Regions from separate parts of the Azospirillum agricola genome, predicted to be linked through region 2. Evidence: riboswitches for the same ligand, from Rfam matches in the RefSeq annotation. Region 2 holds a riboswitch; each other region holds the start of a gene.
What was found. Region 2 has a riboswitch for cobalamin ahead of JN22_RS12435 (TonB-dependent receptor plug domain-containing protein). Riboswitches for the same ligand answer to the same signal wherever they lie in the genome.
Positions count from the first base shown of each region.

Region 1 (10,103 bases), on a different contig from region 2:
GCGGCGTCGGCCGATCCTCCCCGAACCGCCGAGCTTCGTCGAAGCCTCCTGACGCTCCGGCAAAGCAGGCGGCGTTATGTTGAGCAAAGCCCCTCTCCCCTCGCGGGAGAGGGGTTGGGGTGAGGGGGCGCAAATCTTTCGCCTCCGGCGAATCCCCCTCATCCCAACCCGCGCACCCATCGGACGCCTCTGGCGTCCTCCGGGATTCGCCCCGCAGGGGGAGAAGGGCTATCTGCTCCTGAAGGTTGTCGTTTCCTCGCAAATGCGAGATGTGTGAACGCCGTAGCCGCCCAGCGGGGGAGGGTCGGAGTGGGGGAACGTGCGACCACTCCCCCCAGCCCCGTTCAGGCGTCGAAGCGGATCGGGCCGCCGCTGTCGGTCGCTTCCCGCACCGCCAGGGTGGCGCGGAGCGTCTCGGTGGCGTCGGCCCCGCCGACCAGCGGTTCCTCCTCGCCACGGATGACGCGGGCGAAATGGTCGAGCTGCCGGACATAGGGGTTGGCCGGCCGCAGCGGCAGCGCCGTGCGGGTGAAGGGGTCGAGCCAGCCGCGCCCGCCCTCGTAGCGCCACAGCTCCAGCGTCGGCACCGCCAGCGAGCCGTCGGTGCCCGAGAAGAAATGCGTCGGCACGCTCTGGCGGGCGAATTGCGGGCTCTCGCCGGTGGTCATGTCCCAGCTCCAGGGCGTCGCGGCGGCGTCGGACAGGCTGATGGTGGCGAGCGCCCCGCTGCGCATCCGCAGCACCACGGCGGCGGTGTCCTCCACCGGAAAGCCACGGGTCTTGCTGGAGCGCATGGCCTGGAGGCTTTCGATGCCGCCGCACAGGAAACGCAGCGTGTCGATCTCGTGGATCAGGTTGATCAGGATCGGCCCGCCGCCCTCCTGCTTCCGCCACGCGACGTCGAAATAGCCGTCCGGCTTCAGGAAGGTGTAGAGGATCGTCGCCGACACCAGCGCGCCGAGGTCGCCGCGCCCGATCACCTCGCGCGCCGTTTGCAGGATCGGGTTGTGGCGGCGGTGGTGGCCGACCAGCAGCGGCACGCCGGCCCGCTCCGCCGCCGCCGTCAGCCTTTGCGCGTCCTCCACCGTGTCGGCGATCGGCTTCTCGATCAGCACCGGGATGCCGCGCTCGACGCAGGCGAGGCCGATCGGCACATGGGTGGCGTTGGGCGTGGCGACGATCACCCCGTCCGGCCGCCCGGCCTCCAGCAGCGCCCGGTAGTCGGCGTGGTGGGGAACCCCGTGGCGGGCGGCGAGGGCGCCGGCCTCCGCGCTCGGGTCGGCGATGGCGGCCAGCCGGGCGTCCGGCAGTTGGGCCAGGGCGTCGATGTGCGTCTTGCCGATGACTCCGGCGCCGATGACGGCGATGCGCAATGGGGACATGGCGGGGGATTCCGGGTTTCCAAAAGGGGATTTCGAAGGGTGGATGTCGAAGAGGACGCCGGGCGCCGCCGGCTGGGCGCCGCCGGCATTGACAGCATACATAATATCAGTCTACATACTGATAGCATTCTGTCAATATCATCGGCGGAACGCACAATCTGCCAAGCGAAGGAGACGGGATGGCGCCGCGCCTTTCCAGCGTTGAGAAGGCCAACGTCGAGAAGGCCGGCGTCGAAAAGGGAGGACGGCGCCGGCCGCGCGGGTTGCGCTATCGTCATTCACCCGCGCGGGGGTATCACCGCTTCACGAACAATCCCGGCAGGTGCAGTCATGGCCATGGATGACCTCTACGCGAAACCCGGACATCTTCTCCGCCGGGCCCAACAGATATCGACGGCGCTGTTCACGGAGGAATGCGCCGTCCACGACCTGACCTCGGTGCAGTACGCCGCCCTCGTCGCCATCGACGAGAATCCCGGCGTCGACGCCACCCGGCTGTCGGGGCTGATCGCCTTCGACCGCTCGACGCTGGGCGGGGTCATCGAACGGCTGGAGGCGAAGGATCTGATCCACCGCCGACCCAGCCCGGAGGACAAGCGCATCAAGCTGCTCTACCTGTCGCCGGCCGGGCGCGACCTGCTGGTCGCCGTCACCCCGGCGGTCGAGCGGGTGCAGGAACGCATCCTGGAACCGCTGCGCCCGGCCGACCGCAAGACGCTCATCCAGCTCATGATCCAGCTGGTCAACCTGCACAACGACACGCTGCCGTCGTCGCTGCGGCTGGTCGTCGACCGCGAGGCGGCGGCGGAACCGGCCGGGGCGGCGGAGGGCGGGCACCCCGACACCACAACGAACGCCAAACGCGGCAAGACCGCGGCCGGTCGGAAGGTCAAGCCACGATAAGGGGCCCTGACGACCGCGCGGGAGGGAACGGAGACACAAGGAATGGCACAGGAAACCGCGTGGGACGCCGAAGTCGATCTTCTGGTGGCCGGCGCCGGGCCGGGCGGCATGGCCGCCGCCCTGGTCGGCGTCCTGGAGGGACTCGACGTGATGGTCTGCGAGAAGTCCGGGCAGATCGGCGGCACCGCCGCCACCTCGGCCGGGACGCTGTGGATCCCCGGCAACACGCAGAGCCGGCGCGCCGGCTACGACGACAGCCCCGAAAAGGCTGAAACCTACATGGACGCGCTGGTCGGCGGCGCTCCCGCCGACAGCCCGGAGCACGGCAGGGGCCGCGACCTGCGCAGCGTCTATCTGGCGACCGGCCCGACCGCCATCGACTATTACGACACGAAGACCGACGTCACCTTCCTGGCCTGCGGCCGCCACCCGGACTACAAGCCCAACATGGCGGGCGCCGCCATCACCGGCCGGGCCATCGTGCCGGCTCCCTTCGACGGCCGGCTGCTCGGCGAGGATTTCCGGCTGGTCCGCCCGCCGATCGGCGAGTTCATGATCTTCGGCGGCATGATGGTCGGCAAGGACGACATCCCCCGCCTGATCGGCCGCTTCCAGTCGGTGGCGAACTTCACCCACGCGGCCAAGCTGCTCCTGCGCTACCTGTCCGACCGGGTGAAGCACCCGCGCGGCACGCGGATCGTCATGGGCAACGCGCTGGTCGCCCGCCTGTTCTACAGCCTGCGCAAACACAAGGTGCCGGTCCGCCTCGACACCTCCATCCGCGCGATCCTGCGCGAGGACGGACGGGCGGACGGCCGCGTCGTCGGCGCCGTGCTGGACAGCGGCGGCCGGACTCTGCGGGTGCGCGCCCGCAAGGGGGTGGTGCTGGCGACCGGCGGCTTCGCCCACAACAAGGAGTTCCGCAGCGCCTTCATGCCGCAGCCGACGCCCGTCCATTCGCTGGCCTGCGACAGCGACACCGGCGACGGGCTGACGCTGGCGCGCGGCATCGGCGCCCGGATCGACGGCGAGGGGCACCGGGGCGGCGCCTTCTGGACGCCGGTGTCGGTGACGCGCAAGGCGGCGGGGTGGAAGGGGCTGTTCCCGCACCTGTCGCTCGACCGCGCCAAGCCCGGCCTGATCGCGGTGAACGCCGCCGGGCGGCGCTTCGTGAACGAGGGCGCCTCCTACCACGACTTCGTCGAGGCGATGTTCGAATCGCACCGCACGGTGCCGACCATGCCGGCCTGGCTGGTCTGCGACGCCGCCTTCGTCGCCAAGTACGGGCTGGGCGTCGTCCACCCCGGCACGACCAACCTGAAGCCCCACGAGGCGAGCGGCTATCTGACCACCGCCCCGACGCTGGAGGAGCTGGCCCGCAAGATCGGCGTCGACGCCGCCGGGCTGGCGGACAGCGTGCGGCGGCACAACGGCTTCGCGCTGACCGGCAGCGACCTGGATTTCGGCAAGGGCGACACCGAGCTGAACCGCTTCAACGGCGACCCGGCCCACGGCCCCAACCCCTGCCTGAAGCCGATCGAGACCGCCCCCTTCGTCGCCGTCGCCGTCTGGCCGGCGGAGATCGCGTGCAGCGCCGGTTTGGCGACCGACGTCGACGGGCAGGTCCTCGACGAGAACGGGCGGGTGATCGGCGGGCTCTACGCCTGCGGCAACGACATGGCGTCGGTCATGGCCGGCACCTATCCGGGGCCGGGAACCACGCTGGGGCCGGCGCTGGTCTTCGCCTACCGCGTGGCGATGCACGCGGCGGGCCGGAGCGACGCGGCCGGCGGGCTGGGCGCCGGCCGGGACGCCGTGGCGGAGCGGGCGGCGGCGCGCTGAGCGGCGGGGCCCTCCCCACCGTCACGCCGCCCTCCGGCCCCCTCCCCGCGCGGCAGGGGGCCGGAGGGCGCGCCCGGAGAACGGGCTTGCCGAAGCCGCCGTCTGTTCCCAATCTGTCATGATGGGCTCCGTTCGTGTACGGGCGCCCGACCGATGGGAAGGACAGGTGTGCGGTGATCATCGAAAGCGACCTCAAGCTCGACTTCAAGGATGTGCTGATCCGGCCGAAACGCAGCACGCTGCAAAGCCGCAACGACGTGAACGTCAACCGGACCTTCACCTTCCTGCACAACCAGCGCGACTGGACCGGCTTCCCGCTGATCGCCGCCAACATGGACGTCGTCGGCACCATGGCGGTGGCCCGCGCGCTGTCGCGCTTCGGCGCCATGACGGCGCTGCACAAGCATTACCGGGCCGAGGATCTGATCGCCTTCTTCCAGGAACCCGACACCGGCAACGTCTTCTATTCGCTGGGCACCACCGAGGCCGACCACGACAAGTTCCAGGCGGTGAAGGCCAAGGCCCCGGTCGGCAGGATCTGCCTGGACGTCGCCAACGGCTACACCGAGCGCTTCGTCGAGGTGATCGGCCGCATGCGCGACGAGAATCCGGACATCGTCATCATGGCCGGCAACGTCGTCACCGGCGACATGACCGAGGCGCTGCTGCTGGCCGGGGCCGACATCGTCAAGGTCGGCATCGGGCCGGGCTCGGTCTGCACCACCCGCAAGATGACCGGCGTCGGCTATCCCCAGCTTTCCGCCATCATCGAATGCGCCGACGCCGCCCACGGGCTGAAGGGGCAGGTCTGCGGCGACGGCGGCTGCACGGTGCCGGGCGACATCTCCAAGGCCTATGGGGCGGGGGCCGACTTCGTCATGCTCGGCGGCATGCTGGCCGGCCATGACGAGTGCGAGGGCGAGGTCCGCTTCGAGGAGCGCGACGGCCAGCGCGTGCCGGTCGCCATGACCTTCTACGGCATGTCGTCGGACACCGCGATGCACAAGTACGCCGGCGGCGTCGCCTCCTACCGCGCGTCGGAGGGCAAGACGGTCGAGGTCCCCTATCGCGGGCCCATCGAGGGCACGATGCAGGAGATCATGGGCGGCGTGCGCAGCATGATGACCTACATCGGCGCCACCAAGCTGAAGGAGGTGCCCAAGCGCACCACCTTCGTGCGCGTCAGCGCCCAGTTGAACAACATCTTCGGCGGCTGACGGCCCCGGCGATCCGGGACGCTCCGGGACGGGGTTCGCGGCCGGCGGACCCCGTTTCATTTTTTCCGCCGGAACCCGGCGATGCGGCCCAGATCGAGCTTGACCCGCGCCCCGTCGAACGGCTATGTCTCGGCGCCCCGATGGAAGGGTGGCCGAGTGGTTAAAGGCAGCAGACTGTAAATCTGCCCGCGTAAGCGTACACTGGTTCAAATCCAGTCCCTTCCACCATCAGCGCAAGCGCCGGGCCGCCGGATCCCACTCTGTCCGGCCGCCCACGCCCCGGCGCATCGCGCCCACCCTTCACGCCGCACAAAATCCTCGCCATCGCGTCGGCGGCCGTTCCGCGCCCGCGATGCCGCCCCTCCGCGCGGCCGAACGAATCCCTTGACGGGCCCCCGCCCACCACCTACCATATCTAGCGTTATGGTTCCCCACATCATCAAGATGCAGGGCTAAGAGGGAAGCCGGAGAATCGCGCCACGGCGCGTTTCCAGCCGGCGCTGCCCCCGCAACTGTGAGCGGAGAGCGGTTTCGTCGTTTCAGCGTCACTGGTGCCGGCCCCGCTTTTGCCGGGCCGCGCCGGGAAGGCCGGACGGAGCCGCCGTGACCCGCGAGCCAGGAGACCTGCCATGACCGAATGAACGTCCACGGGCGGGGTGTCCGGTGGTGCGCTTGCCCCGTGTGCGCGGCGTTTCCGTCCGCGCCCGCCGCAAGCCGTGCTCCCGCGCCATCCGCCGCACACGACCAAGGGATCACGGATGCCGGCGCTCGCTCAAGACCTCGCCCAGGATTTTGCCGCCCAGGGTTTTTCCCAGGACGTCTCCGCCCAGGACGTCTCCAGCGGCTTCGACCGTCACGGGAACCTGCTGCCGCGAACCCGGCGCACGCCCGAGCGGTCCGGCGGCCGCGCCCCGGCGGAGCGCTGGACGCCGCCCTCCCCCTCCGTCATCCGCATCGACCGCGCCCGCGACGCCCTGCTGACCGGCTTCGGCAAGGCGACGCTGGACGACCGCTACCTGCTGCCGGGCGAGGGCTACCAGGATCTGTTCGCCCGCGTCGCCGCCGCCTACGCCGACGATGCCGCGCACGCCCAGCGCCTCTACGACGCCATCTCGCGCCTGTGGTTCATGCCGGCCACCCCGGTGCTGAGCAACGGCGGCACCACGCGCGGCCTGCCGATCTCCTGCTTCCTCAACGCCGTGCCCGATTCGCTCGACGGAATCGTCGACGTCTGGAACGAGAATGTCCGGCTGGCGTCGAACGGCGGCGGCATCGGCACCTATTGGGGCGGCGTGCGCTCCATCGGCGAGCCGGTGAAGGGCAACGGCAGCACGTCGGGCATCATCCCCTTCATCCGGGTGATGGACAGCCTGACGCTGGCGATCAGCCAGGGCTCGCTGCGGCGCGGCTCGGCCGCCGTCTATCTCGACATCCACCATCCGGAGATCGAGGAGTTCCTGGAGATCCGCAAGGCGTCCGGCGACTTCAACCGCAAGAGCCTGAACCTGCACCACGCGGTGGTCATCACCGACGCCTTCATGCAGGCGGTGCGCGACGACACGCCCTTCCCGCTGGTCAGCCCGAAGACCGGCGCCGTGCTGCGGCACGCCAACGCCCGCCAGGTCTGGCAGAAGATCCTGGAGGCCCGCATGCAGACCGGCGAGCCCTATCTGCTGTTCGGCGACACGGTGAACCGGGCGCTTCCCAGGCACCAGCGCGACCTCGGCCTGCGCGTCACCACCTCCAACCTGTGCAGCGAGATCACGCTGGCGACCGGCAGGGACCATCTCGGCAACGAGCGCACGGCGGTCTGCTGCCTCGCCTCGATGAATCTGGAGACCTGGGACGAGTGGAACCGCGAGGAAGGCCTGGTCGAGGACGTGCTGCGCTTCCTCGACAACGTGCTGACCCGCTTCATCGAGGAAGCGCCGGAGGGCATGGAGAAGGCCGTCTATTCGGCGATGCGCGAGCGCTCGGTGGGGCTGGGGGTGATGGGCTTCCACTCCTTCCTCCAGGCGCGCGGCGTGCCGTTCGAGAGCGCGATGGCGAAGGCGTGGAACCTGCGCTTCTTCCGCAAGCTGCGCCGCGACGCCGACGCCGCCTCGGTCGCGCTGGCCCACGAGCGCGGCCCCTGCCCGGACGCCGCCGAGCGCAACATGATGGTGCGCTTCAGCCACAAGCTGGCCATCGCGCCGACCGCCTCGATCAGCATCATCTGCGGCGGCGCCAGCGCCTGCATCGAACCGATCCCGGCCAACATCTACACCCACAAGACGCTGTCCGGCTCGATGTCGGTGCGCAACCCGCATCTGGAGACGCTGCTGGCCGCCAAGGGCGCCGACCGGCCCGAGGTGTGGCAGTCGATCATCGAGCATGAGGGCTCGGTCCAGCATCTCGACCTGCTGAGCGAGGACGAGAAGGCGGTCTTCCGCACCGCCTTCGAGATCGACCAGCGCTGGATCGTCGAGTTCGCCGCCGACCGCACGCCCTTCGTCTGCCAGAGCCAGTCGATCAACCTCTATCTGCCGGGCGACATCGACAAGTGGGACCTGCACATGCTGCACTGGACCGCCTGGGAGAAGGGCCTGAAGAGCCTCTACTACTGCCGCTCCAAGTCGGTGCAGCGCGCCGCCTTCGCCGGCAAGGACGGGGCCGCCGGCAAGGACGGGGCCGCCGGCAAGGCGGAGGTCATGCAGGCGCCGCGCACCGACTACGAGGAATGCCTCGCCTGCCAGTGAGCCGCCTCCCGTCGGGCCGCCCGCCCGCCCTCCCCGCCATCACGGATCCTCGTCCCATGACCTCGCTTCTCCACCTCGACCCCATGAGCCTGATCGGCACCGGCCGCGTCGGCCTGCTGCAAGGCTCGGCCGCCTACAACGTCGACCGCTACCCCTGGGCCTACGCCTACTGGAAGAAGCAGCAGCAGGTCCATTGGATGGGCGAGGAGGTGCCGCTCGGCGAGGACATCAAGGACTGGACCTCCGACCGCGTCACCGACGGCGAGCGCAACCTGCTGACCCAGATCTTCCGCTTCTTCACCCAGAGCGACGTCGAGGTCAGCGACAACTACCTCAAGCGCTACATGCCGATCTTCCAGCCGCTGGAGGTGCAGATGATGATGGCCGCCTTCACCAACATGGAGACGGTCCACATCGACGCCTACGCCCTGCTGCTGACCACCATCGGCATGCCGCAGACCGAGTTCGCCGCCTTCCGCGATTATTCGGAGATGCGCGACAAGGCCGACTACATGCACAGCTTCGGGGTCGGCACGGTGGCCGACGTGTCGCGCACGCTGGCGATGTTCGGCGCCTTCACCGAGGGGATGGCCCTGTTCGCCAGCTTCGCCATGCTGCTGAACTTCCCGCGCCACAACAAGATGAAGGGGATGGGGCAGATCGTCACTTGGTCGGTGCGCGACGAGAGCCTGCATTGCGAGGGCATCATCCGGCTGTTCCACGAATGGAACCGCGAGACCGGGGCGATGACGCCCGCCGTGCGCGACGACATCCTCGACGTCTGCCGCACCATGGTGGGGCTGGAGGAGCGCTTCATCGAGCTGGCCTTCGCGCTGGGGCCGGTGGCCGGCATGACGCCGGAGGACATCCGCGCCTACGTCCACTACATCGCCGACTGGCGGCTGACGCAGCTCCGCCTGCCGACGCTGTACGGGTATTTCAAGGCGACCGACGGCGGCTACGAGCCGGTGCGGCCGCACCCGCTGCCCTGGCTGGTGGAGATCCTGAACGGGGTCGAGCACGCCAACTTCTTCGAACAGCGCGCCACCGAATATTCCAAGGGCGCCACCCGCGGCCAGTGGGACGGGGCGGACGGCGTCTGGGCCGCCTTCGACCGGGCGCGCTCCGCCGGCGCCTGACGGACCCGCCATCCGGAAACAGCCGGCTTGAAAGCCCGGCCCTTGCCTTGGCAGAGTGGGGGCGATGCCTCCAATCCGAAGGAACGATGGCCGTGAGCAGCGTGGGACGCACCCTGGGACTCGCCGTCGGGCTGGCTTCGCGCCCCGTCCTGCTTCTCGCCCTGGCCCTGCTCTGCTGGACCGCCGGGCCATCCTGGGCGGGGCCGGAACCGGCGAAGCCGGAGCGGCGGGTCGCGCTGGTGCTGGGGAACAGCGGGTACCAGCACGCGCCGCGCCTGCCCAACCCGGTCAACGACGCCCGCGCCATCGCCGATTCCCTGCGGAGCGCCGGATTCGAGCTGATCGGGGGCGGTGCGCGGCTCGACCTCGACAGGGCCGGCACGGAGCGCGCCATCCGCGACTTCGGCGGCAAGCTGGCCGGGGCGGATGTCGGGCTGTTCTACTACGCCGGCCACGGTCTCCAGATGCGGGGCACCAACTATCTGCTGCCGGTGTCCGCCAACCTGACGAAGGAGGCGGATGTCCGCTACGAACTCATCGACATCGAGATGGTGCTGGACGAGATGGCGCTGGCGGAAAGCCGCCTGAACATCGTCATCCTCGACGCCTGCCGCAACAACCCCTTCGGCGGGCGCGGGCTGCGGTCGGTGTCGCCGGGGCTGGCGCAGATGCAGGCGCCGGCCGGCACGATCATCGCCTACGCCACCCAGCCCGGCGCCGTGGCGGCCGACGGCCAGGGCTCCAACAGCCCCTACACCGAGGCGCTGGCGACGGCCCTGCTGAAGCCCGGCGAGACGGTGTTCGACGTCTTCAACGACGTCGGCCTCGCCGTGAAGCGCACCACCGGCGGGGTGCAGCAGCCCTGGGTGTCCGCCTCGCCGA
Region 1 covers NZ_JAIFZR010000002.1:39,718-49,820, reverse strand. The annotation lists gene JN22_RS03075 (DUF6969 family protein) at 1-52, shown strand, start outside; gene JN22_RS03070 (Gfo/Idh/MocA family protein) at 345-1,382, opposite strand; gene JN22_RS03065 (MarR family winged helix-turn-helix transcriptional regulator) at 1,713-2,285, shown strand; gene JN22_RS03060 (FAD-binding protein) at 2,328-4,127, shown strand; gene JN22_RS03055 (GMP reductase) at 4,301-5,344, shown strand; tRNA gene JN22_RS03050 (tRNA-Tyr) at 5,487-5,572, shown strand; cobalamin riboswitch at 5,752-5,990, shown strand; gene JN22_RS03045 (ribonucleoside-diphosphate reductase subunit alpha) at 6,103-8,082, shown strand; gene JN22_RS03040 (ribonucleotide-diphosphate reductase subunit beta) at 8,139-9,221, shown strand; gene JN22_RS03035 (caspase family protein) at 9,308-10,103, shown strand, end outside.
Region 1: linked by a shared signal. The riboswitch ahead of JN22_RS03045 (ribonucleoside-diphosphate reductase subunit alpha) and the one ahead of JN22_RS12435 (TonB-dependent receptor plug domain-containing protein) in region 2 are both predicted to bind cobalamin.

Region 2 (10,103 bases):
CGCGGCACCGCCATCAACCTCGTCTCGCTGGTCGGCCACGCGGCGCTGCGGCTGGCCGTCATGGGCTGGCAGAACCGCCCGGCCACGGCCGAGGAGCGCGAGGCGATGGCCGTACTGCTCGCCGACCAGCTCCGCCAGGGCGCGCACGGGCTGTCCCTCGGCCTCGTCTACCCGCCGAGCGCCTGGGCCGACCGCGCCGAGCTGGTCCGGCTGGCCGAGGTGGTGGCGGAGCACGGCGCCCTGCTGGCCGCCCATGTGCGCTCCTACGAGGGCGGGCTGATCGCCTCGGTCGACGAGTTCCTCGACCTGCTGACGTCGGGCGGGGCGAGCGGCCTGCTCTCCCACCTGCAGGCGGCGGGGCGGCCCTATTGGGGCAGCCTGCCGCGCGCCGTCGACCGGCTGGAGACCGCCCGGCGCGGCGGCGTCGACGTCAGCTTCGACATGTACCCCTATCCGGCCGGGTCGAGCACCATCCTGCAACTGCTGCCGCCCTCGGCGCTGTCGGGCGGGGTCGAGGCGCTGCTGGCGCGGCTGGCCGACAAGCAGGGCTACGACGCCCTGCGCCGCGCGGTGGAGGACGGCGCCTCCCCCGACGACGCCGGCTGGGAATCCAAGATCCGCCTGATCGGCTGGGAAAACGTCCGCGTCGGTGGCGTCGGCGACGAGTCCCTGCGCGCCGTCGAGGGGCTGTCGCTGACCGAGATCGCCGAGGCGCGGGGCGAGACTCCCTTCGCGACTCTGGCCCGGCTGATCGCCGCCGACCGGGGGCGCACCAACATCGTCATGTTCCAGCTCGACGAGCGCGACCTCGAAACGGCGTTGACCCACCCGCTGCACATGCTGGGCTCCGACGGTCTGCCGCGCGAGACCGGCAAGCCGCACCCGCGCGCCTTCGGCAGCTTCCCCCGCTACCTCGCCCGCGCCATCCGTGGCGAGGGAGCGTTGCGGCTGGAGGAGGCGGTGCGCCACATGACCGCCGTCCCGGCCCAGCGCTTCGGGCTCGGCGACCGTGGCCTGATCCGCCCCGGCCTTGCCGCCGACCTCACCCTGTTCACCGCCGACGTGTGCGACCGCGCGACCTTCCAGGACCCGACGCAGCCGCCGCACGGCATCACCGACGTCCTCGTCGCCGGAGCCTTCGTGCTGCGCGACGGCGGACACACCGGCGCACGGCCCGGCAAAACGCTCACCCGCGCCTGAAGCATCCGTCGACTCATCAGCCTCAAGGAAGAAGAACCATGACCAACCGCAAGACGATCTTCGCCGAGAAGGGCGCCAAGCCCGCCGGCCAGTACAGCCACGCCATCGTCGCCAACGGCTTCGTCTACGTCTCGGGCCAGGGCCCGCACCACCCGGAAACCGGCGAGCTGCCCGCCGACTTCGCCGGCGAGGTGCGCCAGACCCTGCGCAACCTGGAGATCATCCTGAAGGCCGCCGGCACCGATCTGGCCCATGTGGTGAAGGTCAACAGCTACCTGTCCGACCTCGCCCGCTTCCAGGAATACAACGCGCTCTACACCGAATTCTTCCCGGACGCGCCGCCGGCCCGCACCACGGTCGGCTGCCAGCTCAACAACATCCAGGTCGAGATCGACTGCGTCGCCGTCCTGCCGGGCGCCTGAGTCGAAGCCCCTCTCCCCTCGTGGGAGAGGGGTTGGGGTGAGGGGGCGCAAACATCGTCTTCGCCTGCGGCGAATACCCCTCATCCCAACCCTTCTCCCGCAAGGGGAGAAGGGCTCTGGTTGCGCAAGCCTCACCCCCTCCCGTTCCGGCGGGAGGAGACCTTTCCAGCCCACGGAGCCGTTCCATGCGCGTCGACGATCTCGACACCCCCGTTCCCGTCATCGACCTCGACCGGGTGGAGCACAACCTCGCCAAGATGCAGGCCTACTGCGACCGGCACGGGCTGGCGCTGCGCCCCCACATCAAGACGCACAAGCTGCCGCAGTTCGCCCGCCGCCAGATCGAGCTGGGCGCCGTCGGCATCACCTGCCAGAAGATTTCCGAAGCACTGGTCATGGCCGAGGCCGGCTGCGCCGACATCCTGATCACCTACCCCATCGTCGGCGCCTCCAAGGTCGCGCCGCTGGCCGAGCTGGCGCGCAAGACCCGGCTGACCGTCTCGCTCGACAACGCGGTGGCGCTCGACACCGTGGCCGCCGCCGCGCACGAGGCCGGCGTCGAGATCGGCATCCTGGTCGAGTTCGACAGCGGCGACGGCCGCTGCGGCGTGCAGACCCCGGACGAGGCGCTGGCGCTCGCCCGCCGCGCCCATGGCAACGGCCCGCTGGCCTTCCGCGGCCTGATGACCTACCCGCGCGGCCCCCGGACGGTGCCCTTCGTCAGCGCCGCCCGAACCCTGTTCGGCGAGGCCGCCATCCCGATCGAAACGGTGTCGGTCGGCGGCACGCCCGGCTGCTGGGACACCCACGAACTGCCCGGCGTGACCGAGCTGCGCGTCGGTACCTACATCTACCACGACCGCGCCACCGTCGCCGCCGGGGTGGCGACGCTCAACGAGTGCGCCGTGCATGTCCGCGCCACCGTGGTCAGCCGCCCGACCGAAGACCGCGCCGTGCTGGACAGCGGCTCCAAGACCCTGTCGAGCGACCGCGTGCCGCCCTCGGCCGGCGAGGGCTACGGGCTGATCCTCGACTATCCCGACGCAGTGATCGTGCGCCTGAACGAGGAGCACGCCGTCGTCGACCTGTCGCGCTGCGCCGTGAAGCCCACCATCGGCGAGCGGGTCCGCATCCTGCCCAACCATGTCTGCGTCGTCAGCAACCTGCACGACCGCATGGCGGTGGCGCGCGGCGGCGAACTGGTCGGCGACTGGCCGGTCGCCGCGCGCGGCTGCACCCGCTGATCCATCCACAAAGGACGCCCGCCATGGACGCCGACACCACGCTCGACATCCGCAGCCTGTCCACCCATTTCGCGACCGACCGGGGTGTGGCGAAGGCGGTGGACGGCGTCTCCTTCAAGGTCCGCCGCAACGAGACGCTGGCCGTGGTCGGCGAATCCGGCAGCGGCAAGTCGGTCACCAGCCTGTCGGCGATGCGGCTGATCCAGTCGCCGCCCGGCCGCATCGCCGGCGGCGAGATCCTGTTCCGCCGCCGCGACGGCTCGGTCGTCGATCTCGCTCACGCGCCGGAAAGGACCATGCGCTCGATCCGCGGCAACGAGATCGGCATGATCTTCCAGGAGCCGATGACCTCGCTGAACCCGGTCTACACGGTGGGCGACCAGATCGGCGAGGCGCTGCGCCTGCACCAGGGGCTCGACCGCAAGGCGGCGAGGGCCGAGGCGCTGGCCATGCTGAAGACCGTCGGCATCCCCGCCGCCGAACGCCGGATCGACGAGTACCCGCACCAGATGTCGGGCGGCATGCGCCAGCGGGTGATGATCGCCATGGCGCTGGCCTGCCGGCCGACCCTGCTGATCGCTGACGAACCGACCACCGCGCTCGACGTCACCATCCAGGCGCAGATCCTCGACCTGATGCGCCGGCTCCAGGCCGAGACCGGGACGGCGATCCTGTTCGTTACCCACAATCTGGGGGTGGTCGCCGAACTCGCCCACCGGGTCGCCGTGATGTATTCCGGCCGGGTGGTCGAGGAGGGCGACGTCCGCTCGCTCTTCAAGACCCCCAGGCACCCCTACACGCGCGGCCTGCTCGCCTGCATGCCGCATCTCGGCCAGGGGCGCGGCGAGGCCGCCCGGCTGGAGGCCATCCCCGGCAACGTGCCGAGCCCGGTGGCGCGCCCCCCCGGCTGCACCTTCGCGCCGCGCTGCGCCCACGCGCAGCCGGCCTGCACCACCGCCGAACCCGCGCTGGAGGAGGTGGCCCCCGGCCACGCCGTGCGCTGCCGCCGCTGGAGGGAAATCTGATGACCGCCGCCGACACGCGCGCCGACACGCAAGCCGCCGCCCGTTCCGCCGCCCGCACCGGCGAGCCGCTTCTCCGCATCCGCGGTCTCCAGAAACGCTTCCCCATCCTGGGCGGGCTGCTGCGCCGGCCGAAGGGCTGGGTCAACGCCGTGGACGACCTGTCGCTCGACATCCACCGCGGCGAGGTGGTCGGGCTGGTCGGCGAGTCCGGATCGGGCAAGACCACCGCCGGCCGCAGCATCCTGCGCCTGCTGGAGCCGAGCGCCGGCTCGATCCGCTTCGACGGGCAGGAGATCACCGGCCTGTCAAAAGGCGAGATGCGGGCGCAGCGCCGCCGCATGCAGATCGTCTTCCAGGATCCCTACGCCAGCCTCGACCCGCGCCAGCGGGTGCGCGACGTGATCGGCGAGGCGCTGGTCATCCACGGCATCGGCACGGCGGCCGACCGCCGCGACCGCATCGCCGCGCTGCTGGAGAAGGTCGGGCTGACCGCCGACGCGATGGACCGCTTCCCGCACGAGTTCTCCGGCGGCCAGCGCCAGCGCATCGGCATCGCCCGCGCGCTGGCGGTCGAGCCCGACTTCATCGTCGCCGACGAGCCGGTCTCGGCGCTCGACGTCTCGGTGCAGGCCCAGGTCGTCAACCTGCTGCGCGACCTCCAGCGCGAGCTGGGGCTGGCGGTGCTGTTCATCGCCCACGACCTCGCGGTGGTCCGCTACATCAGCGACCGCGTGGCGGTGATGTATCTCGGCCGCATGATGGAGCTGGCGCCGAGCGACGCGCTCTACGAACGCCCGCGCCACCCCTACACGCTGGCGCTGCTGTCGGCGGCGCCAACGCCGGACCCCGACGCCCCGCGCCAGCGCATCCTTCTGGAAGGCGATGTGCCGAGCCCGCTGAACCCGCCGTCCGGCTGCGTCTTCCGCACCCGCTGCCCCTTCGCCCTGCCCGCCTGCGCCGAGCCCGCCGCCCGCAAACTGCGCGAGGTGGCGCCGGGGCATCAGGTCTCCTGCATCCGCGACGACATCCCGGCGCTGGCGGCGTGACCCTTCACCCCGCCCCGCCGGGCGAGGGAGGGGCGGGGTGGAGAAGGCCGCGCCAAGGCGCGAGCGACAGCATTCACCGACCGGAATTCAGCGGCCGGAATTCACCGATGTTGCGCAGCGCGGGACAGAATGTTCCGCAACGCGCGGCTGCGGACGATCTGCGTCAATTTGGCTATAATATGAAGCATATTTTACCGTTCTCGGGTTGAGCGGGTCTGCTATCCAGACCCCATCCGATCGGTCATACGAACGTCCAATGGGGGACGCGCCCGTCCGATCACCGTCCGCTCGTCCCAGGAACACGCCCATGACGACCTTCGTGCGCAATTTGAAGATCGGCCCCCGCTTGTGGATCGGCTACGCCGCCGTCATCGCGGTGCTGATCCTGGTCAGCGTCCTCAGCATCACCAGCGCACGCTCCGTCGAGGGCGTCTTCGCCGCCTACCGCGACCGCGCCGGGCTGAACGCCACCATCGCGCGGGTCGAGGCCGAGGTCATCACCACGCGGAACTTCGTGAAGGACTACCTGCGCAAGAGCGGCGCCAATTTCGTGAAGGAGGCCGACGCCTCGACCGCCCGCGCCGTCGCCATGGTCGAGGAGGCCGCCCGCGGCGCCGACAGCGACGAGATGCGCGGCAAACTGGCGACGCTGCGCGACCGCGTGGCGCTCTACGGCGCCGAATTCGACCGCTCGGTCACCTTCCAGGACGCCGGCAACGCCGCCTACGCCGAGGCCAAGACCCTGGCCGACCGCCTGACCCGCGAGGCGCGGGCGGCCGCCGCCAAGGCCGAGGCCGAAGGCAACCACGCCCGCGTGCTGGACGCCGTCCGCCTCGTCACCGAGATCGAGCGGCTGCGCGGCGTCGCCGCCCTCTTCCTGGTCGAATTGGAGAAGAAGCCGCACGGCGCCCCCGCCCAGGAGTTCGCCACCCTCCCCGCCCTGGCCGATACGGCGGCCCCGGCGCTGGCCGCCGACGCCAAGGCCCTGCTCGCCGCCGTCGCGGCGCTCGACAAGGCGGTCGCCGACCGCAACAGGATCGTCGTCGACGTGCTGGGCGCCATCGGCCCGGAGATCGCCGCCCTCGTCGGCGACCTCGCCCGCACCACCAAGGCCCAGCAGGACGCGCTGGCGCCGCTGGCCGCCGAGATCGTGCTGCAAGCCCTCATCTGGCTCGCCGTCACGGTGGTGGGCGCCGTGCTGGTCAGCGCCGTCGTCGCCGTGCTGGTCGGCCGCAGCATCACCAGCCCGCTCCAGGCGATCACGACGGCGATGCGCGGGCTTGCCGACGGGCATCTCCAGACCGCCATCCCCGGCCTCGACCGCCGCGACGAGATCGGCGCCATGGCGGGAGCCGTCGGCGTCTTCAAGGAACACGCGCTGGAGCGCCAGAAGCTGGAGGCCCAACAGCAGGCCGAGACGGCCGCCAAGGAGCGCCGCCAGACCGCCATGGACCAGCTGACCCAGGACTTCAACCGCAGCGTCAGCGGCATGCTGCGCTCGCTCGCCACGGCCTCGACCGAGCTGCACGCCACCGCCCAGTCGATGAGCGGCGCGGCGGCGGAAACCAGCGAGCGCTCCACCGCGGTGGCGTCGGCCGCCGAGCAGGCCGCCGCCAACGTGCAGACCGTGGCCGCCGCCGCCGAGGAGCTGGCCGCCACCGGCGCCGAGATCTCCCGCCACATCGACCTGTCCTCGACCACCGCGCGGCAGGCGGTGGAGGAGGCCAACCGGGCGAGCGCCATCGTCGGCAGCCTGTCTGAGGCCGGCGAGCGGATCGGCGCGGTGGTCAGCCTGATCAACGACATCGCCAGCCAGACCAACCTTCTGGCCTTGAACGCGACCATCGAGGCGGCCCGCGCCGGGGAGGCCGGCAAGGGCTTCGCGGTGGTCGCCTCGGAGGTGAAGAACCTCGCCAGCCAGACGGCCAAGGCCACCGAGCAGGTCAGCACCCAGGTCGCCTCGGTGCAGGAGGCCTCGCGCGAGGCCGCCGCCATCGTCACCGGCATCGCCCGCATCATCTCGGAGGTCAACACCGCCGCCGGCGCCATGGCCGACGCCGTCGGCCAGCAGGGGGCGGCGACCCAGGACATCGCGGTCAACGTCACCCAGGCCTTCACCGGCACCCGCGAGGTGTCGTCCAACATCGGCAACGTCAGCGAGACGGCGACGGTGACCGGGGCGGCGGCCGAGCAGGTGCTGGCGGCGGCCAGCGACCTGTCGCGGCAGGCCGAGACGCTGCGCGGCGAGGTGGAGAACTTCCTGTCGGCGGTGTCGCACGCCGGGGAGCGGCGCGCCTTCATCCGCTACGTCGTGGAGCTGCCGATCCGCATAAGCGTGGCCGGACAGGAGATCCGATGCCGCACCCACGACCTGTCGCTCGGCGGCGCGGCGATCGAGCAGGTGCTCGCCATCCCGGACGGCACCGCCGTCGAGCTGTCCATCGACGGCGGGGCGACGGTGAACGCCCGCATCGCGGGAGCGGTGGACGGGCGGACCCGGTTCCAGTTCCGCCTGGACGCGGCGACCCGCGCCCGCATCACCGCCCTGCTCGACCGCTTGCCGCAGGGCAGTGTCGCCGCCTGAAACCGGCCGGAGGGGGGCGCGCGCGGAAGCCGCCCCCCCTCAAAAGGGTTGACCCGTTCGCGACCACCCCCTACGGTCCCTCCCCGACGGTTGCCCGCAAGGGCTGAAAAGGGAACACGGTCGGGAGTCCGGTCTGCGCCGCGAGGCGCCGCGACCGCTTTCATGCCGAGGCTGCCCCCGCAACTGTGAGCGGCGAGTCGTCCGTCATCACGCCACTGGGATCGCGAATCCTGGGAAGGCGACGGAACGACGAGAACCCGCGAGCCAGGAGACCTGCCGTCAGTCGTGGTCACACGCGAACGCGTTCGGGCGGGGTGCACCGGAGGTCGTCAGTCGGGCCTCCGTCTGCGCGGGGATTCGATGGGACTCTGTTCGCGGTGACGTGCCACCGGCGTCCCGCCCGAGGTCCCCATGCCCGCCTTCGTTCCGCGTCCCACCCGGACGCTGCCGCTCGCCATCCTGTTCGGCGGCGCTTTCCTTCCCCTTTCCGCTTTGGCGCAAGGCACCGCCACCCAAAGCACCAGTGTGGCCCTGCCGGCGCTGTCGGTGACGGCCAACCGCGTCCCCACCCCGGCCGCCGAGACCGGCAGCGCCCTGACCGTCCTCACCGGCGAGGAGCTGGAACAGCGCCAGACCCGTCTCCTGTCCGACGTGCTCCGCGAGGTGCCGGGCGTCGCCGTCAACCGCACCGGCCCGGTCGGCACGCTGACCCAGGTCCGCATCCGTGGATCGGAAGGCAACCAAACCCTGGTCATCGTCGACGGGATCGAGATGAACGACCCGTCCTCCGGCTCCGAATACGACTTCGCCAACCTGCTGGCCGGCGACGTCGAGCGGGTCGAGGTGCTGCGCGGGCCGCAGAGCGCGCTCTACGGTTCCGACGCGGTCGGCGGCGTCATCAACATCGTCACCAAGCGCGGACAGGGGCCGCTCTCGGCCAAGGCGGCGGTGGAGGGCGGCTCCTTCGGCACGCTGGCCGGACGCGCCTCGGTCGCCGCCGGGAACGAGCGCTACGACGCGGCCCTCAGCGGCCAGGGGGTGCTCAGCGACGGCGTCTCGGTCGCCGACAGGCGGCGCGGCAATCCCGAGAAGGACGGCTACCGCAACGGCACGCTGGCCGGCAACGTCGCCCTGCGTCCGACCGGCAACAGCGAGATCGGCGTGGTCGGCCGCTACACCCGCTTCCGCGCCGACACCGACGATTTCGTCGGCGGACGCGGCGCCGTGGACAGCGGCACCGACACCAGCGGCGAGCAGTATTTCGGCCGGCTCCAGGGCAAGGTCGCCTTCTTCGACGGGCGCTGGGAACACATCGCCGGCGTCTCCCACGGCAACCAGCAGCGCGACTACCGCAACGCCGCCAAGACCGTCACCAGCTCCTACGAGGGCCGCAAGACCAAGCTCGACTACCAGACCAACCTGACGCTGACCGGCGGTCCGGCCGAGCATGTGCTGACCGCCGCCGTCGAGCATGAGGACGAGAAGGCGATCAGCAAGAGCAGCTTTTCCAACTTCGACCGCTCGATCGGCTCCACCGGGCTGGTCGGCCAGTACAAGCTCGGCCTGTTCGAGCGGCTGACCCTGACCGGCAGCGTCCGCCACGACGACAACGACCTGTTCCGCGACGCCACCACCTGGCGCACGACCGCCGCGTACCTGATCGACGCCACCGGCACCAAGCTGCGCGCCTCCTACGGCACCGGGGTGAAGAACCCGACCCTGTTCGAGCTGTACGGCTACACCGCCACCTACGCCGGCAACCCGGACCTGAAGCCGGAGAAGGCGCGCGGTTGGGACGCCGGCTTCGACCAGCCGCTTTGGGGCAGGCGGGCGTCGCTGGATGCCACCTACTTCAACCAGCGCATCCGCGACCTGATCACCGGAACCGGACGGACCTCGGTCAACATGCCCGGCGAATCGCGGGTGCGCGGCGTCGAGCTGGGGCTGTCGGTCGAGCCGGTCGACAAGCTGGTGCTGCGCGGCTCCTACACCCTGACCGACGGCGAGGATTCCACGGGGACCGAGCTGGTGCGCCGGCCCAGGCAGCTCGCCAGCCTGAACGTCAACTACCGCTTCCTCGACGACCGCGCCAGCGCGAACCTCGGCATCGTCCACAACGGGCGGGCCAGCGACTGGGCCTACGACGCCGCCTACAACCGGCAGGTCGTCCATCTGGCGCCCTACACGCTGGTCAATCTGGCGGGCTCCTACAGGCTGACCGAACAGGTCGACCTCTTCGGCCGTGTCGAGAACCTGTTCAACCGCCATTACGAGGAGGTCTGGACCTACGGCGCCCCCGGCCGCGCCGGCTATGTCGGGCTGCGGCTGTCGCTGTGAGGCTGCCGCTTCTTCTCGGGCTGGCCGCCGCCGTCCTGCCCCTCGCGGGCGGGCCGGCGCTGGCCGGCGGCGACGCGCCGCGGGGCAAGCCGCAGCGCATCGTCTCGCTGAACCTCTGCGCCGACGAGCTGCTGCTGCGGCTGGTCGGGCCGGAGCGCGTCGCCTCGGTGACATGGCTGGCGCGCGACCCGCGCGGCTCCACCGTGGCGGCGCTGGCCGCCGCCGTCCCGGTCAACCGTGGGCTG
Region 2 covers NZ_JAIFZR010000004.1:788,740-798,842, forward strand. The annotation lists gene JN22_RS12405 (N-acyl-D-amino-acid deacylase family protein) at 1-1,200, shown strand, start outside; gene JN22_RS12410 (RidA family protein) at 1,239-1,622, shown strand; gene JN22_RS12415 (D-TA family PLP-dependent enzyme) at 1,808-2,866, shown strand; gene JN22_RS12420 (ABC transporter ATP-binding protein) at 2,890-3,891, shown strand; gene JN22_RS12425 (ABC transporter ATP-binding protein) at 3,891-4,937, shown strand; gene JN22_RS12430 (methyl-accepting chemotaxis protein) at 5,245-7,521, shown strand; cobalamin riboswitch at 7,592-7,816, shown strand; gene JN22_RS12435 (TonB-dependent receptor plug domain-containing protein) at 7,933-9,858, shown strand; gene JN22_RS12440 (ABC transporter substrate-binding protein) at 9,855-10,103, shown strand, end outside.

Region 3 (10,103 bases), on a different contig from region 2:
GCGCAGGTTGCAGTCCGCCGCCACCCCCGACCGCCACGCCAGATCGAGGATCGTCTCGCGCAGCAGGCCGAGCCGGCGCGGGTCGAGCGCGGTCGCCTGGGAATACTCGTCGATGGCGGTCTCCAGCCCGGCGAGGTCGCCGTGCAGCCCGGCCTCGACCGGCGGCGGGGTGAGGTGGCCGATCAGCACGGCGGCCGAGCGGCGGCGCGCCTGCACGCCCTCGCCGGGGTTGTTGACGATGAAGGGGTAGAGCACCGGCAGGGCGCCGCCGACGATCTCCGGCCAGCATTCGGACGACAGGGCGACGGCCTTGCCGGGCAGCCATTCCAGCGTGCCGTGCGCGCCGATCTGCACAAGGGCGTGGATGCCGGCCGCATGACGGAGCCAGAGGTGGAAGGCAAGATAGCCGTGGCTGGGCGGCGTGTCGGGGTCGTGGTGCTGGGCGGTGGTCAGCGGACCGTGGCCCCGGCTGGGCTGCACGGCGACCAGGGCGTTGCCGCAGCGCCGGATCCGGAACGCGAACGCTCCGTCGCGCAGCGCCGGGTCGGCGTCCGGTTCGCCCCAGACGGCGGCGATGCGCGCCCGCGCGCCCGCGGGGGCGAGCCGGTCGTACTCGGCCAGACTCAGCGTCGCGGCGGGCGGGCCGGTCAGCGTGTCCATCAGCGCGGCGCCGTCGGCCGGAAGATCGGACAGGGCGTAGCCCTCGACGGAGAGGCGGGCCAGCATCGCCACGGCGCTCGCCGGGCTGTCGAGCCCGACCGCGTGGCCGATGCCGCCGCCGGGGCCGGGGTAGTCGGAGAGCACCAGGGCGATCCGCCGTGCGGCGCGCGGAGTCCGCGCCAGCCGCACCCAGGCGGCGGCGAGGTCGGCGGTGGCGTCCACCCGGTCGGGAAGCGGGCGCAGGGCGGGGGCCGCGAACTGTAGGTCGGGGTCGGGCTCGCCGGCCGCCTTGAAGGCGATGGCGCGGGCGATGATGCGGCCGTCCATTTCCGGCAGCACGACGTTCATGGCAAGGTCGGAGGGCGTCAGGCCGCGCGTCGAGGCGCGCCACCCCTCCTCCGGCGTGGTGGAGAGGATGGCCTGGAGCACCGGCGTGCCGTTGGCCTCCAGCGGCGAACCATCCCCACCGGATTCCCGGCGTGCCGAAAATCCGGTGGTGTTGACGACCAGCGCCGCGTCGCGGGCGGTCAGGGTGGCGCGCATCCAGGCGGCGCAGTCCGGCTCCTTCAGGCTGGACACGAACAGCGGAAGCGGTGCGAGGCCGCGCCCGGCCAGCGCCCCGCACAGCGCCCGCACCGGCGCCAGATCGCCGGCCAGCAGGTGCGAGCGGTAGAACACCACCGCCGCCACCGGGGCACCGTCGAGAACAACTTCGCGCCAGCCGTCATAGGCGCCGAATCGGGGAACCGGGGCGGGCTCGCTCCAGGGCAGCGGCCGGCCGGCCAGGGTTGCGGCGTAGGCGAGCAGGCTGGCGTTGTTGTCCGGCCCGCCCTCGCAGAAGAAGCGCCACAGCCGCTGCGCGGCCTCGGCCGGAACGGTGCCGAAGCCGTCGAGGTTGGGATCGGGCCGCGAATCGCCCGGCAGGACGGCCAGGGCGACGCCGCGCTCGCGGCAGACGGCGGCGACGCGGTCCAGCCCGTAGCGCCAGTAGCCGCTGCCGCCGAGCAGCCGCAGCACCACCAGCTTGGCCCCGGCGATGACCGAATCGGCGTAGAGATCGACCGACAGGGGATGCCCCAGGCGGTTCAGGTTCGCCAGCCGCAGCGACGGCAGGCGGTCGCGGTTCGCCCGCCAGGCGGCGGCGAGCGCGGTCAGGTCGCTGTCGGAGAAGGACAGCACGACGAGGTCGGCCGCCGACTGCCCCAGATCCTCGGCCTGGGGGCCGGCGTCGAGGTCGTCCTGACGGGCGGCGAGCAGATGCATCGGTTGCCACACATGTTCAGGCGTGATGCCCTCTCCCGCCCCGGGAAAGGGAGGGGGCCCGCGAAGCGGGGAGGGTGAGGGGCTATCGGTGGCAGGACGCACGCCACGCACGATCGCCCCTCACCCGGCCCTGCGGGCCACCCTCTCCCGGGAGGGGAGAGGGATAGGACGCTACCCGGCGATCGCGCGGGTCACGGCGTCGCGGTCCAGGCCGGTCTCGCCGATCACCACCAGACGGCTGCGGCGCTCCTCGCCGGGCTTCCACAGGCGGTCGTAATGGGTCTGCACCCGCGTGCCGACTCCCTGCACCAGCAGGCGCATCGGCTTGCCGGGAACGTCGATGAAGCCCTTCAGCCGCAGCACGCCGTGCAGGCCGGCTGCCTCCTCCAGCGTCTTCGCCAGCGCGGCCGGGTCGGGCTGCGCCGGCAGCTCGACGACGAAGCTGGTGAAGTCGTCGTGGTCGTGGCCGTCCTCGTCGTCGTGATGGCTCGGGCGGTTGGCGAGGTCGTCCTCGACCGCCGCGCCGACGCCGAGCAGCACCAGCGGGTCGACCGCCCCCTGCGATGCCCGCACCAGCTTGGCGTCGCGGTTCAGCGCCTCGCGGATGATCCCCTCGACGCGGACGAGGTCGTCGGCCCCGACCAGATCGGTCTTGTTGACGACGATCAGGTCGGCGCAGAGCAGCTGGTCCTCGAAGACCTCCTCGATCGGCGTTTCGTGGTCGACCGTGCCGGCGGTGTCGCGCTGGGCCGCCAGCGCCGCCGGATCGGGCGCGAAACGCCCCTCGGCGGCGGCGGCGGCGTCGACCACGGCGATCACGCCGTCCACCGTCACCCGCGACTTGATCGCCGGCCAGTGGAAGGCCTGGACCAGCGGCTTGGGCAGGGCGAGGCCGCTGGTCTCGATGACGATGTGCTCGGGCGGATCCGGGCGGGCCAGCAGCTTCTCGATGGCCGGGACGAAATCGTCGGCGACGGTGCAGCACAGGCAGCCGTTCGCCAGCTCGATGACGTCGTCCTCGGTGCAGGTCGGGTTGCCGCAGGAGCGCAGGATGTCGCCGTCGATGCCGACGTCGCCGAACTCGTTGATGATCAGCGCGAGGCGGCGGCCCCCGGAGCGCTCCAGCAGGCCACGGATCAGCGTGGTCTTGCCGGCGCCGAGAAAGCCGGTGATGACGGTGGCCGGCGTCTTGCCGGCCGCCGCCTTGAGGGGTGCGGACATGCTGCGGTCCTTCCTACGCGTCGTCGTCTTCGGTGGAAGCGACGATCGGGCTCATCATCGCGCCGCAGACCGCCCCCAGCAGCGCCCAGAACAGCGCGGCGCCGCCCAGCGAGACCGCCACGAAATGCGCCGCCAGCTCGGGCGGAAAGGCGCCCTCCGGCGATTCGGGGTGCGGCGCGCCGACCAGATGCGGCAGGGCGGCAAGCACGACGCCGGCCGCCACCAGCGCGCGGTTGCGAGCGAAGGCGACGGCGAGCAGGCCGCTGCCGGCGCAAAGCGCCGCCGCCAGCCACCAGAGCTGGCGGGCCTCCAGATCGGCCCCGGCCATGCCCGGCAGTTCGGGCGGCAGGCCGAAGGAGGGCGACAGAGCGAAGGCGACGAAGCCGCCGGCGCCCCACAGCAGGCCGCGCCGCGCGTCCACACGCTCGCCCATCAGCAGCATGACGCCGGCGAGCAGCAGCGCGTAGCCGACGCCGGTCAGCAGGTTGGAGGCGACCGTCAGCCACAGGCGCTGGAACGCCTCGTCGGCCGATTCGGGGACGGCCTCGCCGATCTGCCGGACGGGCGCGCCATGCGCGGCGTGGTCCTGCGCGGCGGGAGCGGCGCTTGCGGCGGCCGGGGGAGGCGTCACCACCTCATACTTCTCGGCTTCCAGGATCAGCGGGACGGTGGTCGCCTGCTGAACGACGGAAGCGGCCGTGCCGGAGAGCACGCCCGCGACCAGGGCGGCTGTGAACAGCCGCCGAATCAGAGCCATGAGTCGGACTCAGTGGCAGGGGAAGGCGAAGGAGTGACGGGCGTCGTGGGCCGCGTCGTGGATCTGCTGCGGCTGCGCGAAGCCGACGCCGTACAGCAGGAAGCTGCCCAGCAGCATCGCGGCAAAGGCGGCGACGGCGGTGCGGGCCGAGGTGGCGGCGGCGTTTCGCGCGGACGCTGTCCGGATCGAAGGGGTGCTCATGCTCTCGCTGTCCTTATTCTCCCGCCACACCCGGCGGGGCTGGATAGGGTGTTCATGATCCGGCGGCAGGTTTCCTGGCTCGCGGGTCGTCGTTCCGTCTTCCGCCTTCCCGGCCCGAGGGACAGTGGCTTTCTCGAAGTGGAACTCGCCGCACACAGTTGCGGGGGCAGCCGCGGCTTGGGATCCCAAGACGGAATCCGAACCGCATTCCCTATTATCCCCGACCCCTTGGGGGCGCCGGGGCACCGTCGGTTCGCCACATTCGCAGTGGCGGTGGGGTTTTGCAAGCGTGATCGCCCGTGGCGGCTCAGCCCGTCCTTGCGACGAGGCGGAGATGCAGGCCGTGGACCGTCGGGAAGGCGGTTGCCATGACCACGCGCGGCGCCGTCATCGCGTCGGCGGCCTCTTCCGGCCCCGTTGCGCAAGAATCGCCAGCGCCGGGATGACGCAAACCACCAGTGCGCCGGGAAGGTCGGCAGGTCGGCAGGTCGGCAAGGAGCACCGTCGTGCGAATCTCCCTTCGTTGTGCGGCGCACGTTTCGCTGGCCCGCGGTCGGCCACCAACCAATACGGGTATGTTACCATTGGCTTTTTCAACAGTTCGGTCTTTCGACAACCTCTTGTGAAGTGTCGGGAATCTTGGCATGTTCGTTGGACAGAGTGTCTGGTAATCCGACACTTCCGTGGACAAACGGATTAGGCCGAATGGCTGTCCGGCGAGCGGAAGGCAGGAAACCCAAGCATTCCGTCACGAACGCCGTTTGTTGGCACGCCTCGTGCTTACGAAGGCCGGTGAAACGTCCCACCGGGAACGGCCGGGAACCACAAGGACGACAGGGAGGGGATCGCACCGCCGATGACCGACGACATCATCCTGGAAGCACGTGGCCTGACGAAGGAGTTCAAGGGCTTCGTGGCTGTGAAGGAGGTGAACCTGCAAGTGAGGCGGGGCACCATCCACGCGCTGATCGGCCCGAACGGCGCCGGCAAGAGCACGGTGTTCAACCTGCTCACCAAGTTCCTGACGCCGACGCGCGGCCAGATCCTCTACAAGGGCAAGGACATCACCCGCACCAGGCCGGCCGACATCGCGCTGATGGGGCTGGTCCGCTCCTTCCAGATCTCGGCCGTCTTCCCGCACCTCAGCGTGCTGGAGAACGTCCGCGTCGCCTTGCAGCGCCCGCTCGGCACCAGCTTCCATTTCTGGAAGTCGGAATCCTCGCTGCACGACCTGCACGGCCGCGCCCTGCAACTGATCGAGGACGTCAACCTCACCCCCTGGGCGCATCATCTGGCCGCCGAGCTGCCCTACGGCCGCAAGCGCGCCCTGGAGATCGCCACCACGCTCGCCCTCGACCCGGAGGTCATGCTGCTCGACGAGCCGCTGGCCGGCATGGGGCACGAGGACATCGAGGGCACCGCGGCGCTGATCAAGCGCGTCGCCGCCGACCGCACCGTGCTGATGGTCGAGCACAACCTCTCGGTCGTGGCGCATCTGTCGGACACCATCACCGTGCTGCGGCGCGGCGAGATCCTGGCGGAAGGCCCCTACGAGGTGGTGTCGAAGAACGCCCAGGTCATGGAAGCGTACATGGGGACCGGACATGCCTGACGGGATGCAGAGCAAGACCAGCCAGGTTGGGACCGCCATGCTGGAGGTCCGCGACCTGCACGGCTTCTACGGCGAGAGCCACGTCCTGCACGGCGTCAGCCTGGAGGTGCGCCAGGGCGAGGTGGTGACGCTGCTGGGGCGCAACGGCGCCGGCAAGACCTCGACCATGCGCGCCATCATGGGCATCATGGCCAAGCGCACCGGCTCGATCCGCTTCCAGGGCACCGAGCTGATCGGCATGGCCCCGCACCGGATCCCGCGCCTGGGCATCGGCTATGTGCCGGAGGAGCGCGGCATCTTCTCCTCGCTCAGCGTCGACGAGAACCTGACGCTGCCGCCGGTCATCAAGGACGGCGGGATGACGGTGGAGCAGATTTACGAGCTGTTCCCCAACCTGAAGGGGCGTGGGAGCACGCAAGGAACACGCCTGTCGGGCGGCGAGCAGCAGATGCTGGCGATCGCCCGCATCCTGCGCACCGGCGCCACCCTGATCCTGCTCGACGAGCCGACCGAGGGCCTGGCCCCCGTCATCATCGAGCAGATCGGCGTGGCGGTGCGGGCCTTGAAGCAGCGCGGCTTCACCATCGTGCTGGTCGAGCAGAACTTCCGCTTCGCCGCCACCATCGCCGACCGCCATTACGTGATGGAGGAGGGGCACGTCGTCGACATGATCCCCAACGACCAGCTCCACGCCAACATGGACAAGCTCCACACCTATCTCGGCGTGTGAGGCAACCAGCGTTCGAGGCGTCCGGCCGCCCGCCCTTGCAAGCCGGCCGGAGCGGCGCCGCTTCCTGCCCGCCGGGCAGGGGCGGCGCCGCTCCGGCGCTTCACCAAGAACAACAAAACCACGCCCGCACACTCAGAAGAATCCAGAGGGAGAGACCATCCATGCGCACCCTTCTTCTCGCCGGCACCGCGCTGCTCACGCTCGCCGGCACCGCGGCCCAGGCCCAGGTGTCGAACGACGTCGTCCGCATCGGCGTGCTGAACGACCGGTCGGGCATCTACGCCGATCTGGCCGGCGAGGGCTCGGCCATCGCCGCGCGCATGGCGGCGGAGGAGTTCGGCGGCAAGGTCGTCGGCGCGCCCATCGAGATCGTCGTCGCCGACCACCAGAACAAGGCCGACATCGCCGCCAGCAAGGCGCGCGAGTGGGTCGACACCGGCAACGTCGACGTCATCGCCGACGTGCCGAACTCGGCGGCGGCGCTCGCCGTGCAGGGGATCACCAAGGAGAAGAAGCGCATCTTCCTGATGTCCGGTCCCGGCGCCACCGCGCTGACCGGCGCGCAATGCAGCCCCTACGGCTTCCAATGGGCCTACGACAATTACGCCATGGCCGCCGGCACCGGCCGCGCGCTGGTCGAGCAGGGCAAGAAGAACTGGTACTTCATCACCGCCGACTACGCCTTCGGCCAGTCGCTGGAGGAGGAGACCACCAAGATGGTGACCAAGCTGGGCGGCAAGGTCGTCGGCGCCGTCCGCCATCCGCTCGGCACCGCCGACTTCTCGTCCTTCCTGTTGCAGGCGCAGGCGTCGAAGGCCGACGTCATCGGCTTCGCCAACGCCGGCGGCGACGCCACCAACGGCGTCAAGCAGGCGGCCGAGTTCGGCATCACCCAGGGCGGCCAGAGCCTCGCCGGGTTGCTGCTGTTCATCACCGACATCCACGCGCTTGGCCTCCAGGCCGCGCAGGGGCTGATGTTCACCGAGGGCTTCTACTGGGATCTCGACGAGCAGACCCGCGACTGGTCGAAGAAGTTCGAGGCCAAGGCCGGCAAGAAGCCGACCATGGTGCAGGCCGGCGTCTATTCGGCGGTCAAGCATTACCTGAAGGCGGTCGAGGCGGCGAAGACCGACGATTCCGACAAGGTCGCCGCCAAGATGCGCGAACTGCCGGTGGAGGATATGTTCGCCAAGAACGGCAAGATCGCCGCCAACGGCCGCATGTTCCACGACATGTATCTGGTGCGCGTGAAGAAGCCCGGCGATTCGAAGGGGCCGTGGGACTATTACGAGGTCGTGAAGACCATCCCGGCCGCCACCGCCTTCCTCGATCCGGCGCAGAGCGGCTGTCCGCTGGTGAAGTGACGGACCGGCGGCGTCCCGTCCGCCCGACGGCGCGCCGCCACCCAAAAAGAACTCGTCAAGCACGGAACATCGGGGAGGAACGGTCATGTTCGAACTTCTGGGGGTGCCACCCCAGGCGCTGTTCGGCCAGCTTCTGCTCGGCCTGATCAACGGCTCCTTTTACGCGCTGCTCAGCCTCGGGCTGGCGGTGATCTTCGGTATGTTGAACGTCGTCAACATGGCGCACGGCGCCTTGTACATGGTCGGCGCCTTCGTGGCGTGGCTGCTGCTGACCTATGTCGGCGTCGGCTACTGGGGGGCCTTGATCGTCGCGCCGATCGTCGTCGGCGCCATCGGGCTGGTGCTGGAGCGCACGATGCTGCGCCGGCTCTACAAGGTCGACCACCTGTACGGGCTGCTGCTGACCTTCGGTCTGGCGCTGATCTTCGAGGGCGCCTTCCGCCACCAGTACGGCGTCTCCGGCCAGCCCTACCCGATCCCCGACCTGCTGCGGGGCGGCAACAACCTCGGCTTCATGTTCCTGCCCACCTACCGCGGCTGGGTCGTGGTGTTCTCGTTGATCGTCTGCTTCGGCACCTGGTTCGCCATCGAGCGCACCAAGCTCGGCGCCTACCTGCGCGCCGCCACCGAGAACCCGACGCTGGTCCAGGCCTTCGGCATCAACGTGCCGGTGATGGTCTCGCTGACCTACGGCTTCGGCGTCGCCTTGGCCGGTCTGGCCGGGGTGCTGGCGGCGCCGATCTATCAGGTCTCGCCGCTGATGGGCTCGAACCTGATCATCATCGTCTTCGCCGTGGTGGTGATCGGCGGCATGGGCTCGATCATGGGCGCCATCGTGACCGGGCTGGGGCTCGGGCTGCTGGAGGGCCTGACCAAGGTCTTCTACCCCGAGGCCTCCAACATCGTCGTCTTCGTCATCATGGCGATCGTTCTTCTCATCAAGCCCGCGGGCCTCTTCGGACGGGAGCGTTGATCATGACCTCCGCAAGCCAGACCTCGACTCCCGCCGCCCTTCCGGCCTCGACCTCGACGCGCAACATGCTGCTGTTCGGCGCCGGCCTGCTGATCGCGCTGGTGGCGCCCTTCACGCTGTACCCCGTCTTCCTGATGAAGGTGCTGTGCTTCGCGCTGTTCGCCTGCGCCTTCAACCTGCTGATCGGCTACGCCGGCCTGCTCAGCTTCGGCCACGCCGCCTTCTTCGGCGGCGCCGCCTACGTCACCGCCCACACGGTCAAGGTGTGGGGCCTGCCGCCGGAGCTCGGGCTGCTGCTCGGCACAGCCTTCGCCGCCGTGCTGGGGCTGGCCTTCGGCGCGCTGGCGATCCGCCGGCAGGGCATCTACTTCGCGATGATCACGCTGGCCTTGAGCCAGATGGTGTTCTTCCTGGCCTTGCAGCTGAAGTTCACCGGCGGCGAGGACGGCATCCAGGCGGTGCCGCGCGGCACGCTGTTCGGCCTGTTCGACCTGACCCAGCCGCTGACCATGTACTATGTGGTGCTGGCGATCTTCCTGGGCGGCTTCGTCCTGATCTGGCGCACCGTGCATTCGCCCTTCGGCCAGGTTTTGAAGGCGATCCGCGAGAACGAGCCGCGCGCCATCTCGCTCGGCTACCGCACCGACCGTTACAAGCTGCTGGCCTTCGTGCTGTCGGCGAGCCTCGCCGGTCTGGCCGGCGGCACCAAGGCGCTGGTGTTCCAGCTCGCCTCGCTGACCGACGTGCAGTGGCAGATGTCGGGCGAGGTGGTGCTGATGACGCTGCTCGGCGGCATGGGCACGCTGTTCGGTCCGGTGGTGGGCGCGGCGCTGGTCGTCACGCTGGAGAGCTATCTGGCCGCCACCAGCCTGCCGGTCCCGGTCGTCATCGGCGCCATCTTCGTCGTCTGCGTCCTGCTCTTCCGCAAGGGCATCGTCGGCGAGATTCTGGCCCGTCTTCCGGGCCGGGCCCGCTGATCCGCGCCGGAACAGGCCGGACGCGAGAGATTTCGTTTTGCGGTTGTTCCCCTCGGGGGGCCGTCATGGCCCCCTGCCTTTCGGGGATCCGCGATCCGCCGATCGCAAGCCGATCCATTCGTTTTTTATATTTGAAAGGCCGGTGCCGCCGTGTGGTGGGCGCCCATGCCCTCGACAACCCACAACGAAGACAAAAGAACGGGAAGAGGAAACGCCATGCTGTTGAAGGGAAAGGCCGCCATCGTCACCGGGTCCACCAGCGGGATCGGCCTGGGCATCGCGCGGGCGCTGGCCGGGGCCGGGGCCGATCTGGTGCTGAACGGCTTCGGCGAGCGCGACGCCATC
Region 3 covers NZ_JAIFZR010000002.1:298,421-308,523, reverse strand. The annotation lists gene cobN (cobaltochelatase subunit CobN) at 1-1,923, opposite strand, end outside; gene cobW (cobalamin biosynthesis protein CobW) at 2,095-3,144, opposite strand; gene JN22_RS04230 (CbtA family protein) at 3,158-3,901, opposite strand; gene JN22_RS04225 (CbtB domain-containing protein) at 3,911-4,102, opposite strand; cobalamin riboswitch at 4,150-4,367, opposite strand; gene JN22_RS04220 (ABC transporter ATP-binding protein) at 4,959-5,714, shown strand; gene JN22_RS04215 (ABC transporter ATP-binding protein) at 5,707-6,444, shown strand; gene JN22_RS04210 (ABC transporter substrate-binding protein) at 6,606-7,808, shown strand; gene JN22_RS04205 (branched-chain amino acid ABC transporter permease) at 7,894-8,781, shown strand; gene JN22_RS04200 (branched-chain amino acid ABC transporter permease) at 8,847-9,758, shown strand; gene JN22_RS04195 (3-hydroxybutyrate dehydrogenase) at 9,975-10,103, shown strand, end outside.
Region 3: linked by a shared signal. The riboswitch ahead of JN22_RS04225 (CbtB domain-containing protein) and the one ahead of JN22_RS12435 (TonB-dependent receptor plug domain-containing protein) in region 2 are both predicted to bind cobalamin.